Regions from separate parts of the Streptomyces sp. RG80 genome, predicted to be linked through region 4. Evidence: riboswitches for the same ligand, from Rfam matches in the RefSeq annotation. Region 4 holds a riboswitch; each other region holds the start of a gene.
The links. A riboswitch is a leader RNA that binds a small molecule or an ion and turns the genes downstream of it on or off. The one in region 4 is predicted to bind cyclic di-AMP.
Positions count from the first base shown of each region.

Region 1: linked by a shared signal. The riboswitch ahead of ABKA17_RS41930 (transglycosylase SLT domain-containing protein) and the one ahead of ABKA17_RS29270 (transglycosylase family protein) in region 4 are both predicted to bind cyclic di-AMP.
Region 2: linked by a shared signal. The riboswitch ahead of ABKA17_RS10755 (M23 family metallopeptidase) and the one ahead of ABKA17_RS29270 (transglycosylase family protein) in region 4 are both predicted to bind cyclic di-AMP.
Region 3: linked by a shared signal. The riboswitch ahead of ABKA17_RS08935 (M23 family metallopeptidase) and the one ahead of ABKA17_RS29270 (transglycosylase family protein) in region 4 are both predicted to bind cyclic di-AMP.

Region 1 is NZ_JBEAAJ010000015.1:206,182-211,071, forward strand. It holds gene ABKA17_RS41915 (glycoside hydrolase family 53 protein) at 1-666, opposite strand, end outside; gene ABKA17_RS41920 (HAD family hydrolase) at 1,005-1,838, shown strand; gene ABKA17_RS41925 (hypothetical protein) at 1,835-2,092, shown strand; gene ABKA17_RS41930 (transglycosylase SLT domain-containing protein) at 2,089-2,535, opposite strand; cyclic di-AMP (ydaO/yuaA leader) riboswitch at 2,539-2,724, opposite strand; gene ABKA17_RS41935 (CocE/NonD family hydrolase) at 2,930-4,890, opposite strand, start outside.
Region 2 is NZ_JBEAAJ010000003.1:121,067-125,956, reverse strand. It holds gene ABKA17_RS10770 (bifunctional acetate--CoA ligase family protein/GNAT family N-acetyltransferase) at 1-380, opposite strand, end outside; gene ABKA17_RS10765 (HPr family phosphocarrier protein) at 580-861, shown strand; gene ABKA17_RS10760 (GntR family transcriptional regulator) at 1,021-1,716, opposite strand; gene ABKA17_RS10755 (M23 family metallopeptidase) at 1,904-2,668, opposite strand; cyclic di-AMP (ydaO/yuaA leader) riboswitch at 2,681-2,846, opposite strand; gene ABKA17_RS10750 (M16 family metallopeptidase) at 3,037-4,425, opposite strand; gene ABKA17_RS10745 (M16 family metallopeptidase) at 4,422-4,890, opposite strand, start outside.
Region 3 is NZ_JBEAAJ010000002.1:621,986-626,875, forward strand. It holds gene ABKA17_RS08930 (exo-rhamnogalacturonan lyase family protein) at 1-1,860, opposite strand, end outside; gene ABKA17_RS08935 (M23 family metallopeptidase) at 2,060-3,025, opposite strand; cyclic di-AMP (ydaO/yuaA leader) riboswitch at 3,028-3,196, opposite strand; gene ABKA17_RS08940 (alpha-galactosidase) at 3,514-4,890, opposite strand, start outside.
Region 4 is NZ_JBEAAJ010000008.1:515,562-520,451, reverse strand. It holds gene ABKA17_RS29285 (DUF501 domain-containing protein) at 1-76, opposite strand, end outside; gene ABKA17_RS29280 (FtsB family cell division protein) at 124-600, opposite strand; gene eno (phosphopyruvate hydratase) at 703-1,983, opposite strand; gene ABKA17_RS29270 (transglycosylase family protein) at 2,328-3,023, opposite strand; cyclic di-AMP (ydaO/yuaA leader) riboswitch at 3,027-3,216, opposite strand; gene ABKA17_RS29265 (transglycosylase family protein) at 3,416-4,360, opposite strand; gene ABKA17_RS29260 (recombinase family protein) at 4,634-4,890, opposite strand, start outside.

The DNA.
Region 1 (4,890 bases), on a different contig from region 4:
GTCGCCGCCGGCGGCGATGTGCAGCATCGTGCGGACGCGGGGCGTGGTGTCGCGGGCCGCGCTCAGCCCCGCCTTGAGCAGCGCGGTGAGGTTGCCCCAACCACCGCTGTCGGCACCCCAGTTCTTGCCCTCGGGCCAGAGCAGGCCGCCGTTGATCTCGTTGCCGACCTGGACGAGGTCGGCCGGCGTGCCCTGTCGCCGCAGGGCGCCGAGCACATCGGCCGTGTGGTCGTACACGGCCCGGGTGAGTCCGGTGGCGTCCAGGTCCGCCCAGGCGGCCGGCTTGGTCTGGTGCGCCGGGTCGGCCCAGGTGTCGGAGTAGTGGAAGTCGATCCAGATGCCGATGCCGGCTCGTCTCAGGCGGCGGGCGAGCGGCAGGACACGCGCCTTGTCGTTGTAGCCGTCGACCGGGTTCACCCACACCTTCAGCCGGGCGTGGGTGATTCCCGCCCGGGCCAGGAGCCGGACCGGGTCCTCGCGGTGGCCGTCGGCGGTGCGGTAAACGGCGCCGTGGGCCTCGTTCTTGGGGAGCGAGGAGATGTCCATGGCGCGGATCTCCAGGCGCCGGCGCCCACCGGACGGGGTGGCGACCGCGGGTGCCGCCCCCAGTACGGGCACGGCCAGCGCGGCGGCTCCGGCAGCGGTGAGAACACTGCGTCTGCGCATCTCTCGGGTCCCTTCAACTGGCAGTCACAGGAAGATCGGCTCCAGGCATTCTGTGAGCGTGCACAGTTGGAACCGCAGCTGATCTCGTGAGCAACATGTAGGTAACCCGACACTCTCGTCAATGACAAGAGGTTGAAACGCTTCTCTTCTGTGCACGCTCACAGCTCCGCGCACAGCGCTGCACAGTCCCGTGGTCAGGGGCCGGTGGTGCGGGACTCCACTGGAGAGCACTTGAGAGCGTCAACGCCGGGAACCGGAGCGGTGGTCAACGCATGTGAAGGCTGCGCCCGTCCGGTTCCCGTCGAGTCGCTGGGGGTTTCCATCCGTATTCTCTGATCATGGCCGCACCCACCGCATATTCACTCATCGCCACTGACCTGGACGGGACCCTGCTCCGGGGCGACGACACGCTCTCCGACCGGTCGCTCGCCGCGCTCGCACGGGTGGCGGAGGCCGGGGCCCGGCATCTGGTGGTGACAGGCCGGCCCGCCCCGAGAGTGCGGCCGCTCCTCGACGACCTGGGCAGCACCGGGCTCGCGGTGTGCGGACAGGGTGCGCAGGTCTACGACGCCGGCGCGGACCGTCTGCTCTGGTCGGTCACCCTGGACCGGGAGTTGGCCGAGACCGCGCTCGGCAAGATCGAGGCCGAGGTGGGGCAGGTGTACGCCGCCGTCGACCAGGACGGCGTCGACGGGCTCACCCTCATCGAGCCCGGCTATCTGATGCCGCACCCGACCCTGCCCGCGGTCCGGGTCGACCGCCGTGACGACCTGTGGTGCGAGCCGATCAGCAAGGTGCTGCTACGCCATCCGTCGCTGTCCGACGACGAGTTGGCGGCGACCGCGCGCGGAGTCGTCGGTTCCCTCGCGACGGTGACGATGTCGGGCCCCGGCACCGTCGAACTCCAGCCATGCGGCATCACCAAGGCGACGGGCCTGGCGCTGGCCGCCGAGCACCTCGGCCTCGGCCCTCAACAGACCATCGCCTTCGGGGACATGCCCAACGACATCCCCATGTTCGACTGGGCGGCCCACGGCGTCGCGATGGCGAACGCCCACCCCGAACTCAAGGCGGTCGCCGACGAGACCACCCTCTCGAACGAGGACGACGGCATCGCCGTCGTCCTCGAGAGGCTGTTCCAGGGGAACCTGCTCGTGAACGGGGTCCGGTGAAGGTCGAGCTGACGGACGATCAGGCGCTCGTCCTGGCCGACTGGCTCGATCGGGTCATGCACCGGACGGAGTTCTCGGCGGTCGTCGACGACCGGGCCGTCTGGTCCCCGCTGCTTCGTATCAGCGGGTCGCTGGAGACGCAGTTGCCGTCGATCTTCGATGCCTCGTACGGCGAGCAACTGGAAGCGGCCCGCCGACGGTTGATCGGCGAGCTGGGTGACTTCGGCGAGTCACCCAGCGGTCACTCGTCCTAGTACGCGCCCCACACGTTGTCGATCGACCCGTACCGCTGCGCCGCGTAGTTGCAGGCGGCGGTGATGTTGGCGACCGGGTCGTACGAGTTCCACGAGGTGCCGGCCACGTGGTACGCCTGGAACGTCGGGTCGATGACCTGGAGCAGGCCCTTGGACGGGGTGCCCGCGGCCGCGTTGGAGTCCCAGTTGTTGATGGCCCACGGGTTGCCCGAGGACTCGCGGATGATGTTGCGGTAGATGCCGTCGTAGCTGCCGGGGATCCCGTTCTGGGCCATGACCTGGAGGGAGGCCCGGATCCAGCCGTCGAGGGTGTCGGAGTAGCCGAGCGAGGTGGCCGTGGCGACGGTCGGGGTGGCCGCGGAGGCGCTGGTCGCGCCGACGAGCGGGAGGGTGAGCAGGGCGAGGCCGGTGCCGGCGATCGCGAGCTTGCGGGGCAGACGCATGACGAAGTTCCTCTCCGGCGCCTGCGAGGTGAGCTGTCGGGTTCGGGCGGGAGCTGCCCGGCCATGCCGGAAGAAGGCATGACTTCACCCCGAGCCGTCCTCGTCTGTCATAAGACGTCCGGGTCCGGCGACTTACCTGGGTCCCCCGCTCCTGCCGTACGTGTTCTCGTGAGTGAGCGGTCTCGGGCGGCGGCAGGATTCGGCGTCCGCCCGGGCCCGGAACGTATGCGAGTGCACATGCCCGAAACAAGTACCGGATTCACAGATCGCACCTGTTGACCTTGGTGCGTGCTTTGTCGGCCCCTGAATTCCGGGGGTGACGGGTGGGCCGACGTGAGTCAACTCACGCGCGAGCGCAAGAACGGCAAAACGGGCAATGATGCCCAACTGGCAGTTAACCGGCGGCCCGTGGGATCCGCTTCTCCCACGTCCGGTGGAAGACCACCTCGCCGCCCTCCGCGCAGATCACCTCGTTGGTGGTCAGGAAGTGGTCCGCCCCGTCGCAGGCGATCTCCGAGCGCGTCCGCACGGTCGTGTCCCACGCCAGTTCGGGGCGGTGCAGCCGGATCGACCAGTCCGAGCGGGTGCGCGCCGACAGGGGATCGTCCTCCTGGATCGTGTACGTCTCCAGCGCGTCCTCGGTGAACTCGAGCCCGTCGGGGTACACGCGCGTGCCGCCGTACCGCGGGTCGACCTCGAGGCGCCACTCGCCCTTGGCGACATCACGCACGACCAGCCGCTCGGGGCGGGGTTCGTCGAGGGTGGCGGGGAAGTTCACACCGAGCGGCTCGGACTGCTCGGGTTCATCGAAGGTGATGTCCGAGGACGCCGCACGCGCGCGTACCGGCAGGTCGAGGAAGCTGCCCGCCGGGTCCAGGGAGAAGCCGGCCGCCGAGTCGGGCTGCGGCCAGATCCACGGCCAGTACGCGGAGGAGACGGCGAGCCGGATGCGGTGGCCGGGCGGGAAGACGTGCCCGATGCCGTTCAGCTCGAAGGCCACCTCCTGCGTGGCCCCCGGCTCCCACGGCACCGCACGGTCCCGCCCCAGCCGCGCCGACAGGTTCAGCACACCGCGCGTGACCAGCGTCGACGAGCCGTCCGGCGCCACGTCGCAGAGCCGGGCGACGATCTGCCCGCGCGGCACCTCCGAGGTCACCCGCAGCCGCACCCGCGGTCGCCCGAGCACCCACGTCTCCTCTCCCACTGCGAACTCGAAGCAGGCCGAGCGCGCGTCCTCCTCCCGCTGGTCCGGCGGCAGGTCGGCGTCGTTGCCGAACGGGAAGAAGCGGCCGGCGTCGACGCCGGTGTGCTGCGGGGACCGGACGAGCACGGGGGCGCCCTGGAGGCCGTAGGAGACCGTCGTGACGTGGGGGGAGGGCCAGGCCGGCTCGCCGACCCAGCGGCCGGGGAGGCTGTCGTACACCGTGGCCGGGCGGTGCGAGTCGCTGACGTAGGACCGCAGCAGCGGCTCGCGCATGATCCCGGTGTCCACGCCCTTCAGGTGCTGGTCCCACCAGCGCAGGGTCTCCTGGAGGAAGCCGATCGCCGGGCCCGGCGGCAGACCGCGGTCGGGGTACTGGTGGGACCAGGGGCCGATGAGCCCGCGTACGCGATCCGGCGGCAGGTGCTCGACCAGGCGCAGGACCGTGTCGCGGTACGGGTCGTGCCAGCCGCCCACCGCCAGGACGGCCGCGTCGATCGCGCCGTAGTCCTCGCAGACGCTGCCGTGCCGCCAGTAGTCGTCGCGGGTCTGGTGGGCCAGCCAGGTGTGGATGAAGGGATCGACGGCCTCCAGGCGCTTGAGCCACATGTCCCGCCACGCCTCGCCGGCGTAGAGCGGGTCCGGCGGGCGCGAGACGAAGGCGAGCATGGTCGCGGCCCAGGCGTGCATGTCCACCGCGAGGACGGAACCTCCCATGTAGTGCACGTCGTTGTCATAGCGGTCGTCCGTGGAGCACACCGTGACGACCGCCTTGAGCGGCTCGGGGGCGAGGGCCGCGATCTGGAGGGAGTTGAAGCCACCCCAGGAGATGCCGAACATGCCCACCCGGCCGTTGCACCAGGGCTGCGCCGCCAGCCAGTTCACCACCTCGACCCCGTCGGCCAGCTCCGTCGCCGAATACTCGTCCGTCGGCATGCCCTCGCTGTTGCCGTGCCCCCGGACGTCGACCCGCACCGAGGCGTATCCGTGGCCCGCGTACCAGGGGTGGCGCTGGAAGTCGCGGGGCGCGGTCCAGTCTGAAAGCCGGTACGGGAGGTACTCCAGGAGTGCCGGTACGGGCTCGTCGGTCAGCGGCCGCCACACGCGCGCGTAGAGCCTCGTCCCGTCCGGCAGCGGGATGCGGAGGTCCTCAT
Region 2 (4,890 bases), on a different contig from region 4:
ACGCCCCGGCCCTGGTGGGCGTCCTGGACGAGGAAGGCGACCTCGGCCTCGTCGGCCGGTGCGGACGCGGGCGTTCCATCGGAGCCGATGCGGTCGTAGCGTACGGTGGCGATGAACTCGCCGCCGACTGTGGCTGCGAGACCCACCCGGTCCACAAAGTCGTGGTGCGTGAAGCGGTGGACGTCCTTGGCGGACAGGCGAGGGTACGGCGCGAAGAAGCGGTAGTACTTCGACTCGTCGGAGACCTGCTCGTAGAAGCTGACCAGGCGCTCGGCGTCATCAACGGTGATGGGGCGGATGCGCGCGGTGCCGCCGTCGCGCAGCACCACGTCGGCTTCCCAGTGTGCGGGGTACTCGTGCCGGTCCGGCGAGCTCTGCATGGGCCCCAGATTACGGCTCGCGTACGACAACGGCGCGAGGCAGTCTGTGGAGAACGCAAGAGGATCGCTCAAGGACGGGAGTCGGACCGAGGCCGCGGTCCGACGACCCACCCCGGACAGGACGAAGGTCCGCTCCGGAGACACTTCATGTTGTGGGAAACTGGTCTAGACAACCCTGAACACCGAAGGGCAGCATCACATGGCTGAGCGCCGCGTCAACGTCGGCTGGGCCGAGGGCCTTCACGCCCGCCCCGCTTCCATCTTCGTCCGGGCCGCCACGGCCTCCGGTATCCCCGTGACGATCGCCAAGGCCGACGGCAACCCCGTCAACGCGGCCTCCATGCTGGCGGTTCTGGGCCTCGGCGCCCAGGGCGGCGAGGAGATCGTGCTCGCCTCCGACGCCGAGGGCGCGGACGTCGCCCTCGACCGACTGGCGAAGCTGGTCTCCGAGGGTCTCGAGGAGCTCCCCGAGACCGTCTGATTCACCGGGGCCGTCCGATTCACGGCACCACGAAAGGGCTCGTCCGATTTCCGTCGGGCGGGCCCTTTCCGTTTTCTGCGCAGGTGCGGAGAATTCCCGGTCGCAGGCAGCAGAAATAATCCCCCGCGAATTACTTCCTCTTTGTATACGGCTCCCGTGTTAATGCCGCAGGCTCGGCATGTTTACGGGATGTTGCGAGTTCCTCACACGCTCCGGCCGCTCTCCCGGGCCGGCGAAACGGAGCCGGTGCGCGACCGTCGAGCGCTCGGTGTGCAGCGCCGTGACCGCACGCGCGCGGTCGCCGTCGCCGCGGGCCACCGCGTCGACGATCGCACCGTGCTCCGCCCAGGACTCGACGGGGTCGGCCGGCGCGTCCACGGCGTACATCCAGGAGATCTTGTGCCGCAGCTGGGTCAGCATCGAGGCGAGCGCGGGGCTGCCGGAGGCCTGGGCGAGCGTCTCGTGGAACCAGCCGCCCAGAGACCGCAGGTCGTCGCTGTTGCCCCGTCTGGCCCGCTCCTGGCCTAGCCTGACCAGTCCGCGCAGCACCTTGAGGTGCGCCTCGGTACGCCGCTGGGCGGCCCGGGAGGCGCCGAGCGGCTCCAGGAGCATGCGCATCTCCAGCAGGTCGGCGGCCTCCTGCTCGGTGGGTTCGGCCACGCACGCGCCCGCGTGCCGCCGGGTCACCACGAAGCCCTCGGCCTCCAGCGTGCGCAGGGCCTCCCGGACGGGGACGCGGGAGACGCCGTAGCGGCGGGCGAGGAGTTCCTCGGTGAGGCGGCTGCCGCGCTCGTAGACACCGGCGACGATGTCGTCCCTGATCGCGGTGCATACCGAGTGCGCCGGAATACGCATGACCGACCTCCGCTTTAATCCCCGTGAAACGTCGACGATTGACGTGTGTTCAGTGACTCTATTGCAAAGAGCGGGAATTTCCGATGGCGGGCCGGAATCCATGGATATTTTTTGGACAGCAACGCGACAGAAACGACGAAACCCCGGCTCGTGAGCCGGGGTTTCGAAGAGGTCTCGCGGTCCGTCGTCAGACGTTCACGCCGTGCGAGCGCAGGTAGGCGACGGGGTCGATGTCCGAGCCGTACTCCGCGGTCGTGCGGGCCTCGAAGTGCAGATGCGGCCCGGTGACGTTGCCGGTCGCGCCGGACAGGCCGATCTGCTGGCCCGGGGTGACCGTCTGGCCCACCGAGACACCGATGGACGACAGATGCCCGTACTGGGTGTACGTGCCGTCGTTCATCTTGATCACGACGTTGTTGCCGTAGGACCCGCCCCAGCCGGCCTCCACGACCGTGCCGGAGCCGACCGAGCGCACGGAGGTGCCGCTGGCGGCGTGGAAGTCGACGCCGGTGTGGCTGCCGGAGGACCAGACGGCGCCGCCGGCCTTGTAGCCGGTGGAGATGTACGAGCCCGAGATCGGGGAGACGAAGGTGTTGAGGCGCTTGCGCTCGGCGGCCGCGCGGGCGGCGCGCTCCTTGGCCTCGCGCTCCTTCTTGGCCTTGGCGGCGGCCTTCTTGCGCGCCTCCTCCTCGGCCTTCTGCTGCGCGGCCTCCAGGGCCGCCTGCTGCTGGGCCTCGGCCTGGGCGTCGATCTGGGCGGCGACCGAATCGCCGATGGTGATGACCGGGGTGAGTCCGGTCTGCTCGGCCGCGGGCTCCGCGGCGAGGGCCGGGGCGGCGAGGGTGCCGATGACGCCGGTGGTGGTGAGGGCCGCGACGCCCGCCACGCGAACGGTGCTGCGCTTCATCCGGCTCGGGGCGCGATGCTTCCCGGTGGGGCGCGTGAACGCCATGTAGTGGCTGGTCCTTTCCTTCCCTCTCGCCTACCGGGTTAGCTGACGGGTTCGGAGCAGGAAGGTCTCCTACGGACCCCCTCGCATGACGCGCGGGCGTCCGATTCACCCCAGGGACTACGGATGGGTCCCCGGCTCCCCTGGCTCGCGCCGTACGGGGACTCGGCGATGACTGTCCGGTGCCGCGGGCGCGGCGCACTGCCTGACGAACAGCCCGGACGAAGCTATGCGGGGCGACTTTCAATCCCCAAACGGATCAGGGTTTTTGTAGCGCATCCCACAGGGCAAACAGGCAACCAGCCTTCAATTCGGACATTAAGGGGCCCTGGTGACGCTTCAGTCACCAGGGCCCCTCCACGCGCGTGCCTCTACTCGGCGGTCACGACCGTCACTTCGCCGATGCCGAGGGCCTCCACGGGCTCCCTGATGGCGGACGCGTCGCCGACCAGGATCGTCACCAGACGGTCCACCGGGAAGGCGTTGACGGCGGCCGCGGTGGCCTCCACGGTGCCGGTGGCGGCGAGCTGCCGGTACAGGGTGGCCTGGTAGTCGTCGGGCAGGTGCTGCTCGACCTGGTCGGCCAGCGTGCTCGCGACGGCCGCCGCCGTCTCGTACTTCAGCGGGGCCACCCCGACCAGGTTCTGCACCGCGACGTCGCGCTCGGCGTCGGTGAGCCCCTCCGCGGCGAGGGTGCGCAGCACCTTCCACAGGTCGTCCAGGGCGGGACCGGTGTTGGGGGTGTCCACGGAACCGCTGATGGCGAGCATCGCGGCGCCGGTGCCTTCGGGGCCGGACCTGAGGACCTGCCCGAACGAGCGCACGCCGTAGGTGTAGCCCTTCTCCTCGCGCAGGACACGGTCCAGGCGGGAGGTGAGGGTGCCGCCGAGGCAGTACGTGCCGAGCACCTGCGCGGGCCACACGCGGTCGTGCCGGTCGGCGCCGATCCGGCCGATCAGCAGCTGCGTCTGCACGGCGCCGGGGCGGTCCACGATGACGACCCGGCCGGTGTCGTCGGCGGTGATCGGCGGCACCGGCCTCGGCTCGGCCGAGGAGCCGGTCCACGAGCCGAGGGTGTCGCCGAGCAGCTCGTCGAGGTCGGTGCCGGTGAGGTCGCCGACGACCACGACGGTGCCGGTGGCGGGGCGCACGTGCTTCTCGTAGAAGGCGCGTACGGCCGCCGAGTCGATGTTCCGGACGGTGTCCTCGGTGCCCTGGCGCGGGCGGGACATGCGCAGGTCCGCCGGGAACAGGGTCCTGGAGAGCTCCTTGGCGGCCCGGCGGGAGGGGTTGGCCAGCTCGTGCGGGATCTCGTCGAGCCGGTTGGTGACCAGCCGCTCGACCTCGCTGTCCGCGAACGCGGGCGCCCTGAGCGCGTCGGCCAGCAGACCGAGCGCCTTGGGCAGGCGGGAGACCGGGACCTCCAGGCTCAGCCGTACGCCGGGATGGTCGGCGTGCGCGTCGAGGGTGGCGCCGCAGCGCTCCAGCTCGGCGGCGAACTCCTCGGCGGTGTGCTTGTCGGTGCCCTCCGAGAAGGCCCGCGCCATGATCGTGGCCACACCGTCGAGGCCGGCCGGCTCGGCGTCCAGCGGGGCGTCCAGGAGGACCTCGACGGCGACGACCTGCTGGCCGGGACGGTGGCAGCGCAGGACGGTGAGGCCGTTGTCGAGCGTGCCGCGCTCGGGGGCCGGGAAGGCCCATGGCCGCGCCTCGCCCGCCTGCGGCTGGGGGTGGAATTCCATCGTGGCGAGCTCGGTCACTTGGCCGCCTCCTCGTTCTTGTCGCCGGCTTCGACGGTGGCCTCGGCCTCGGGGTCCTCCGGGGGATCCGCGTCCTCGGCGGTCTCCGCGGAGACGGGTTCGTAGACGAGCACCGCGCGGTTGTCCGGGCGCAGGCGGGCCTTGGCGACCTCCTGGACCTCCTCGGCGGTCACCTCGAGGACGCGGTTGACGGCCGTGAGGGCGAGCTGCGGGTCGCCGAACAGGACGGCGTAGCGGCACAGTTCGTCGGCGCGGCCCGCGACGGTGCCGAGCCGGTCCAGCCACTCGCGCTCCAACTGGGCCTGGGCGCGCTCCATTTCCTCGGCCGTCGGGCCCTCCTCGGCGAACCGGGCGAGCTCCTCGTCGATCGCGGCCTCGATGACCGGTACCTCGACGTCACCGGACGTCTTCACGTCCAGCCAGCCCAAAGAGGGTGCCCCGGCGAGCCGCAGCAGGCCGAAGCCG
Region 3 (4,890 bases), on a different contig from region 4:
GCCCGCCCAATCGCCGAGGTGGTAGACATCGACCTCGCCGGTGTGCCGGGTCATGGCCTCCGCGAACCGGAAGACCTCGGCGGAGCCGGTGCGCAGGAAGTGGTACCAGAGCCAGAGGTCGGTGCCCAACTCCGAGTTGTCCCAGGCGAATCCGCCGATGTCGTAGCGCCAGACGTGCCGGTCGTTGTCGTAGGTGTGCTGGACGTCGCCGTAGTCCAGGAAGCCGTACCAGCGGTGCTGCTCGCGTTGGCCGACGTAGTAGGCGAACAGCTCGTCGAGGCGATCCTCGACGGCCGTCCGGGCCTTGTCGGAGCGGTCGACGGGCGCCCAGTCCCCGAACACCCCGGCCGCGTGCAGCCGTTGAGGGGTGGCGGTGAGGAGCGGCGGCGTGGCGGTGGCGGCGGCCTGCGCGGCGAGCACACCGGCCGACGGCGTCTTCTCCTGGGCCCAGAAGGTCAGTTCGCCGGTCCGCGCGATGCCGTACGGCGTACCGAAGCCCGGCTCGTAGTCCTCGTAGGTGATCTCCAGACCGCCGTCGGACTGCTTCTCGTACGTGTCCTGCCCCAGCCCGTCGTGGTAGAAGCGCAGGTCGAGCGGGGGCGCCTCGGGCGAGTACAGCCATACGGTGGCCTCGGCGGCGTCCGTGTGGGCGCCCCGGACGTCCAGCTGGGCCGGGTGGCGCTGCCAGAAGTCCCTGAGGCCGAAGGAGAGTCCGCCGCTCGCGCCGCCGACGTAGCCGAAGCCGCCGGCGCGTCGCCCGGCCGCCGCGTGGATCCAGCCGTAGCCCGCCCTGGTGCGCTTGCGGACGGTGTAGCCGTCGGCGTTCGGCTGGGTGAGGGTGTAGTCGCCCCAGGTCGGGATGTAGGCGAGGCGGCCGGCGACGCGGGTGTCCCAGGTGGCGGTGTCGGGCAGTTTCTCGCCGGCGATCTGGGCGGCCCGGACCGCCGCGCCCGGGTCGCGTCGCAGCCCCGTGATGCCCTGGACGGCCTCGCTGAACAGTCCGCCGCCGGAGTCGGCGAACCGTATGTGCCGGTCGTAGGGCTGATCGCGCAGCGGCACGGTGAAGCGGACACCGAGGCCGCGCAGGAAGTCGCCCTGGTCAAAGCCGGGCTTCTGTTCGCCGTCCCAGACGAAGGTGTGCACGAGGCGGAAGGAGTCCGCGCCGGCGAAGAAGGAGAAGCGCAGGGTGTACGGCAGCCAGCCGCGGCCGCCCTTGCGGTGCCGGCCCTCGACGCGGACGACGGCCCGGACCGGACCGTCCTGTTCGACCTCGACCTTCTCCACCCGGCCGGCGAAGCTCTCGACGTCCGCGCCCTCTCGCACGGACTCCTGCCGCAGGGCGACCAGCTTCCCGTCCCGCGCGATCTCGGCCGACCCGCGCCGCACGCTGCGGACGACGGTGTCGGAGCCCTTGGCGCCGAACACGGCCGTGATCACACCGGTCGACACCTCGACGCGGCCGCCGGACCGGGTGACGTCGACCTTCTGCTCGGGGGCCGCCGGGCTGCCCGCCGCGAGCTTGTACGCGGAGGCCTTCGGGGCGCCGGGCGCGATCGCGTGCGCGGTCCACTTCACCGAGCCGTCGGGCCAGTGGCCGGTGACCCAGCTCTGGACGGGGACGTCGTCGCCGGCGGCGGTCGTCAGCTGGAAGTCCTGCTCCGGCCGGTACGTACCGCGGGCCCACGGCACGCCCCAGGTGGTACCGGCGTGGGCGTCGGGCGTCGCGCCCTCCAGCCAGTGGAGTTCGGTGTCGTCCGCGTCGGCCGCGGCGGCGGTGCGGGACAGGCCCCAGGAGAACTGGGCTGCGGCGGCCGCGGCTGCGGCGCCCTTGATGACGGTGCGTCGGTCGACGCCGGGCACGGGGACCTCCGGAAGATGCCGATAGAAAGCGCTTGCATCACTACGGAGATCACTGTGTCCCCACCCTCCCCTCGCTGTCGACGCTTTGAACAGCCGCGCCACAAGAACGCAATAAAGTGATCATGAAACCGCAAGAGCGAACACCGAAGGCCGGACCCGGGGATCGGGGTCCGGCCTTCGGTGGCACAGGGGGAGGGCGTCAGCTGACGGAGACGCCCTTCGCGCGGAGGTAGGCGATCGGGTCCACGTCCGAGCCGTAGTCCGGGGTGGTGCGGATCTCGAAGTGCAGGTGCGGACCGGTCACGTTGCCGGTCGCGCCGGAGAGGCCGACCTGCTGGCCCTCGGTGACGGTCTGGCCGGACGAGACCGAGAGCGAGGAGAGGTGGGCGTACTGGGCGTAGTAGCCGTCGGCGAGCTTGATGACGACCTGGTTGCCGTACGCGCCGCCCCAGCCGGCGGAGACGACGGTGCCCGCGCCCACGGCCTTGAGCGAGGTACCGGTCGGGACGACGAAGTCGACGCCCGTGTGGTAGCCGCTGGACCACATGCTGCCGGACATCCGGTACGGGGTACCGACGGTGGCACCGGCCACCGGGAGGGTGAAGGCGCTGGAGCTGCTCGTGCCGGTCGAGTCGCTGCTCTGGGTGGCGGCCGTCGTGTTCGACTTCGACGAGGAGGACTTGGAGGAGGACGAATCGGACGACGAGGACGAGGACTTCTCGGCGCTCTTCGACTTCTCCGTGCTCGCGGCGGCCTTCTTGCCGATGCTCAGCTTCAGACCGGGGTGGATCATCGACGGGTCGGAGCCGACGGCCTCACGGTTGTCCGAGTAGAGCTTCTGCCAGCCACCGCTGACGTTCTGCTCGTCGGCGATCTTCGAGAGGTAGTCACCGGCCCGCACCGAATAGGTGTGCACGGTCGCGGTGTTCGCGGCGCTCTTCTTCTCCGCGGCCTTCTTCTCGGCGGCCGCCTTCTCGGTGACCGTCTTCCCGGCGACCGGAAGGGACTGGACTGCCTTTCCGGAAACGGACTGCGGGGTGGCCGCGTGGGCGCCTGCGGCACCGATCAGCGGCAGGGCGAGCGCGGCACCACCGGTGCCGGCGACGGCGATCGAGCGGGTCAGGCGCTGGGCCTTCGGGCGGCGGTGCTTACCCTTCGCGGGCATGGCGATTTCCTCTCCGGCGCCTACGAGGTGAGCTGTCGGGTGCGAGCTGGAGATGCCCGGCCGCACCGAAGTGCGACTTAACCCCTAGCCGTTCCGGAGACCGGAACAGGCGTTTGTACCTGTGGGTCCCCCGCTCCTGCCGTTCACGGGTGAGTTGTGCGGTCCCCGGGCGGCGGCAGGATTAGGCGTCCGTCCGGATTGATGGCGAACGTAAGCGAGCAAGACGCAAAGGGACAAGTAAGTGGTTCCGCCTGAATGCGTTCCTCTTGATCCGCTGTGAGAATTACCGGTCACCCTGAGTGAATTGCGCACGGCGCCCGCCCCGCAAAACCCCTGGAAAACCACGGGAATTACGTGAACATGACGGGCGACGCACGGTCACGGATATGACGCTCCTCACGTGCCGGATTCACAGGTTGCCTTATTCCAGAGCGAGTTGGAATGAAGGCATCGCAACACGAAGGAAGGCGCCAATTCGGACAGATGACTCAGATACGGCGCAGCCGGATAACTACCGCATCCAGGTCGCCCCGCAATCCGGTACGAAGTCCGTGATGCAGCAATACGGCACCCCTGTGAATTTCGCCCGTTTCGAGACATTCGTACGCCGCTGTCGGGTCGAGCCCGCGCAGCCGCAGCGCCGGTACGGGCTCGCCGTAGCTCTGCGCCTGGAGCCAGGCGAGGACGACCGTCTCGTCCCCGAGGACGTACTGCACCGCGCTCAGCCCGCCCTTCGGCGGCCGCAGCCGGTGGAGGTCGCCGCGCTGCACCAGGGGCCGGATCTCCTTGTACAGGTCCACCCACGCGCGGGCCTCGGCGAGTTCCTCCTCGGTCCACTGGGTGAGGTCACCGCCGACGCCGAGCACCCCGGCCATGGCGCTCACGAACCGGAACCGCAGCGAGCTGACCCGGCCGTTGAGCATGGCGTTCGGACTGTCGGTCACCCAGGCGGCCATCACGCGCGCGGGATGGATCTGGCTGAAGCCGTGCTGGATGGCGAGCCGGTCGAGGGGGTCGGTGTTGTCGGAGGTCCACACCTGGTCCGTGCGGCTCAGGACGCCGAGGTCGATCCGGCCGCCGCCGCCCGAGCAGGACTCGAAGGCGACCCCGGGGTGCGCGGCCCTGAGTCGGTCCAGGAGGGCGTAGAAGGCGTGCACGTGGTCGATCCAGAGCCGCTGGGGGTAGGGCTCGCCGGGCCAGCCGGCGTCGGTGAAGGAGCGGTTGAAGTCCCACTTCACGTAGTCGATCGGGGCGCTGGTCAGGAGCGCGTCGAGCTGTCCCCAGAGGTACTCCTGGACGTCCTCGCGGGCGAGGTTCAGCACGAGCTGGTTGCGGGACTCCGTCCGCTTCCGCCCCGGCTGGTACTGCACCCAGTCGGGGTGCGCGCGGTACAGCTCGCTGTCGGGATTGACCATCTCGGGCTCGACCCAGATGCCGAACTGCATCCCGAGGGCGTGGACGTAGTCGGCGAGGGGCTTCAGACCGCCGGGGAAGCGGTCGGGGTTGGGCGTCCAGTCGCCGAGCCCGGCGCGGTCGCTGGTGCGGGCGCCGAACCAGCCGTCGTCGACCACGAACAGCTCGACGCCGATGGCGGCGGCCCGCCGGGCGAGGGTGCCCTGCTGCTCCTCGGAGATGTCGAACTCGGTGGCCTCCCAGGAGTTGAACAGCACCGGCCGGTCCTGGTCGGCGTCCGGGATCACGTGGTCCCGCTGGTAGGCGTGCCAGGCCCGGCTCGCGCCGCCGAAGCCGCCCTCGCTCCACAGTCCGGCGAAGACGGGCGTGGTGAAGGACTCCCCCGCCGCCAGTCGCAGCAGACCCGAGTCGTCGTAACCGGCGCCGCCGGTGATCTGCACGCGCGCGTCGGC
Region 4 (4,890 bases):
CGAGCTGCTGCTTGAAGGCCTCGACGTCGGCGTCGGTCGGCTCGGTGCGCAAAGTGGTCGGCGGGGGCGTTTCCATGCCTGTCTTTCTCTGGGTCAGGTTCACTGGTCGAGCTCTGGATCAGGTCACTGGTCGGAGGCGTCGGACTTGTCGACGCCGTCCCAGACGTTCGAGTACCAGGGACGGTCGGCCGCCCCCAGATCGGCGCGCGACTGCCGCGCCGCACCCGGGTCGACGACGATGAACCCCGTCTCCCCCGGCATCACATAGTGCAGCCGCTCACGGATCCGCTGCTCGGCGTACGCGTCGTCCTGCCAGCGCGCCTTGACGTCCCGCAGCTGCTCGACCCGCTGCCGGGCCTGCTCCTGCTGCCGCTGGAGGTCGGCGATCTCGGCGCGCTGGGAGACGTACTGCCTTATCGGGTAGGCGAGCGCGACCACCAGCGAGCACAGCACCAGCGCGAGCAGCGCGGCGCGGCCGGTCAGCCGGGAGCGGCGGGCCTGCCGTCTGGTCTGGGAGCGGTAGACGCGGGCCGCGGTCTGCTCGCCGAGCAGCCGGATCCTGGTCGCGGTGGAGAAACGGTCCCGGTCCTTGACGGCCATGTCCCCATCTCTCCTTCTCACACGCGCGTACGTCCCCGCACACGGTACGGGACCGGGTACGGGGACGTACGTACGACTGGCTAAGCCTTAGCCCTGCCGAGATCAGCCCTTGAAGCGCGGGAACGCGCTGCGGCCGGCGTAGACCGCGGCGTCGTCGAGGATCTCCTCGATGCGCAGGAGCTGGTTGTACTTGGCGACGCGGTCCGAGCGGGCCGGGGCGCCGGTCTTGATCTGACCGCAGTTCACCGCGACGGCGAGGTCGGCGATGGTGACGTCCTCGGTCTCGCCGGAGCGGTGGGACATCATGCACTTGAAGCCGTTGCGCTGGGCCATCTCGACGGCGTCCAGGGTCTCGGTCAGCGAACCGATCTGGTTGACCTTGACGAGCAGGGCGTTGGCGGAGCCCTCCTCGATGCCGCGGGCCAGGCGCTCGGGGTTGGTGACGAAGAGGTCGTCGCCGACGATCTGGACCTTGTCGCCGAGCTTCTCGGTGATGGTGTTCCAGCCGGCCCAGTCGTCCTCGAACAGCGGGTCCTCGATGGAGACGAGCGGGTACGCCTCGACGAGCTCGGCGTAGTACTCCGTCATCTCGGCGGCGGAGCGGTCCTTGCCCTCGAAGGTGTAGACGCCGTCCTTGTAGAACTCGGAGGCGGCGACGTCGAGGGCGAGGGCGATCTGCTCGCCGGGGGTGTAACCGGCCTCCTTGATGGCCTCGAGGATGAGGTCGAGGGCGGCGCGGTTGGACTCCAGGTTCGGGGCGAAGCCGCCCTCGTCGCCGAGGCCGGTGGACAGGCCCTTGGTCTTCAGCACCTTCTTGAGGGTGTGGTAGACCTCGGCGCCCCAGCGCAGCGCCTCGGAGAAGGACTCCGCGCCGATCGGGGCGATCATGAACTCCTGGATGTCCACGTTGGAGTCGGCGTGCGAGCCGCCGTTCAGGATGTTCATCATCGGAACGGGCAGCAGGTGCGCGTTCGGGCCGCCCAGATAGCGGAAGAGCGGCAGGTCGCTGGCCTCGGAGGCGGCGTGCGCGACGGCGAGGGAGACGCCGAGGATGGCGTTGGCGCCGAGCGAGCCCTTGTTGTCGGTGGCGTCCAGGTCGAACATCGCCTGGTCGATCAGGCGCTGCTCGGTGGCGTCGTAACCGACGAGCTCCGGGCCGATCTGCTCGATGACGGCGAGGACGGCCTTCTCGACACCCTTGCCCTGGTAGCGGTTCGGGTCACCGTCACGGAGCTCGATGGCCTCGAAGGCGCCCGTGGAGGCGCCGGACGGAACGGCGGCACGACCCGTGCTGCCGTCGTCGAGGCCGACCTCGACCTCGACGGTGGGGTTGCCTCGTGAGTCGAGGATTTCCCGGGCTACGACGACGTCGATGGACGGCACGAGCATCTCCTTCTTGGGATGTGACGCGGCTACGGCACTGCCGCAGCGGCTCTGCGAGACGAGCCTAACCGGCCCGGGGCGATCAGCCACCGCGTGGACCGCCCCGTGGACAGAACCGAGAGTAAATTGTTTCCGAACGGAACAAAGACGCTTCGGGAAACACGCCGGAAGACACGACGTGGACCGGGGCAGAGAAAACCCCGCCCCGGTGCGTACGGGGGAACACGCACCGGAGCGGGGAGCCCGTGGGGACGGGGGGACCCTCACGAGGCCTTCAGTATGAGGACCACGGATGTGAGGGCACTGTGGTTCAGCTGGGTCCTGCCCGAGGGAAGGACCGGGTCTTACTTGAGGTGCAGCTGCTGACCCGGGTAGATCAGGTCGGCGTCCTCGACGATGTCCTTGTTCAGCTTGTACAGCTTCGCCCAGCCGCCCTTGACGTCGTGCTCCTCGGCGATCGAGCTGAGGGTGTCACCCTTGACGACCTTGTACTCGCCGTCGCCCTTCTTGACCTTCTTGCCGGTCGGGGTGGTGACGGTCTTCTTGGCGGTCGCGCGCTCCGAGGAACGGGAGGTCGACTGCTCGGAGGAGCGGGTGCCGGTGCTGCTGCCGCTGTCGCTGGAGGAGCTGCCGCCGGAGGAGGACGAGCTGCCGCCGCCGGTGTACGCGGCACTGGACAGGCCCACACCACAGACCGGCCAGGCACCCTTGCCCTGGCCCGCGAGGACCTTCTCGGCTATCTCGATCTGCTGCGCCTTGCTGGCCTGGTTGGCCTGCGAGGCGTACGCCGTGCCGCCGTACGCGGCCCAGGTGGAGGCGGAGAACTGGAGACCGCCGTAGTAGCCGTTGCCGGTGTTGATGGACCAGTCGCCGCCCGACTCGCACTGGGCGACGGCGTCCCACTCGGAGGCGGTGGCGGCGGAGGCGTTGCCGGCCGCCATCAGCGGGGCGGCGATGGCGACACCGGTGACGCCGGCGAGCGCGGCGGCGCGGGTGGCCTTGGACGGACGACGGTGCTTGCCCTTGCCGGAAAACAGCATGGTGGATCCCCTCACCGACGCCTGCGAGGTGAGCTGTCGGGTTCGGGCCGGTTGAGTTGCCCGGCCGCGCTCGTCCGCCTTTCGGCGCACTGCGCGGCTTCACCCCAAGCCGGTCCCGCCGTCGAGTTGCCTCAACCGCCGGGCCCGGCACTTACCTTGGGTCCCCCGCTCCTGCCTACGGCGCTTGACGCGACGACTGTTCCCGTACAGCCGCTGGCAGGATTCGGCGTTGCGGCAGCCGGGGCTCGTGGTGACGAGCGGTGTTGACCGTAGACACGGAACCCGGGGGATTTCAAAGACGATCAGGGCTTCTGAGACTCATCCCACACTTTCGCCAAACCGGACATTTACTGGCGAAGCGTGACGCGAACTCGGGGCTTTCTCCTAGGGATTTAGCCCTTTTCGCTACCGAGAGAGAGGGTCTGCCCCGGCACGATGTCGCTCGGGTCGGCGCCGATGACCTGCTCGTTCTCGGCGTAGAGCCGACGCCATCCGCCGTCGAGGTCAAGGGAGTCGGCGATGGAGGCGAGGGTGTCGCCGGAGCGGACGGTGTACGACCCCTCCTCGGCGCTCGCGCCACGGTGCCGGCCGGTGCCCTCGGAGGGGGCGGCGAGGGCGCCGGTGTCGACCAGGCTCGAAGAGCCGCCTTCCTGCCAGGAGTTGTCCGATTCGTCATCCTTGGTCGCATCTGTGGATGAGCTGTCGGAAGACTGAGAGTCGCCCGAAGCGGAGCCGGAGCTGTCCGACTTGGCGGACTTGTCCGCATCGCTGGACGGTGACGACGAGGGATCGCCGGACGACTCGGTCGAACTGGAGGACTCGGACGAGTCGGATGATCCGGAGGAGTTGGACAGACCGGATGAGTCGGAGGACTCGGATGAATCGGATGAACCGGAGGAGTCGTTCGCCGAGGCGGACGGTGAACCGCTCGCGACGCCGGTGTCGACGTCGGCCGAGCCCGAGTCCTTGCTCAGCCCGTTGAGCAGACCGCAGGCGCCCCAGACGCCGACGCCCTGGTCCGCGAGGACCTTCTCGGCGACGGCTATCTGCTGGTTGCGGCTGGCGAGGTCGGCACTGGCGGCGAAGTCGAGGCCGCCGTACTTCTCCCAGTACTCCTGGGAGAGCTTGAGCCCGCCGTAGTAGCCGTCACCGTCGTTCGCACTCCAGGAACCGTCGGTCTCGCACTTGGCGACCTGATCCCAGGTGTTCCCGTCGGCCGCGCTCGCGCCGGAGGCGCCGAGCAACGGAATCGCGATGGCGGAGCCGGTCACCCCGGCCGCGACGAGAAGTGCCGGAGCCTGACGGGGGCGACGGTGACGACCGTTCCCGGTGAGCATGCGGTGACCTTTCGCGAGACGACTGTGACCGGCGTGGCGATGCAGCGGGTGGAACGAGTGCTGCGGGTGAAGCGAGTCGCCACGCTGATGCGTGAACGTATCGGCAGTCGATCACTTGTCACAAGTTAATGCCGCGTAGATCACGTGAAGATCACAGAGTTGAAGGCGTGTCACGTTGTGCCGGATCCAGCGCAACTGCCGTGGTGATGCGGAGAGGTGGGACCAGCGGTTCGCGCCGAACCGGCGAACTCTCGCCCCTGGAGTTCAAATGGCTCACGAGGACGGGCCAGAAGCCCTTCTTGAACCAGGTGTTCTGCCGGTCCTTGGCAAGGGTCCACGGGCCATAGCGTGCAGGAAGCTCGTCCCGGTACGCAGTCGGTGCAGAATCCCGTTCACCTGGGTCCGGACATCCACGGCGACGCGCGCGAACTGGCGACGCCGGAAGTAGGCCGTCATCAGTTCCTCGACGGCAGGCCAGGCCCGCTCCGGTACTTCGGCGGGGACGGGCGTCCCGGTCCTCTCATGCCACT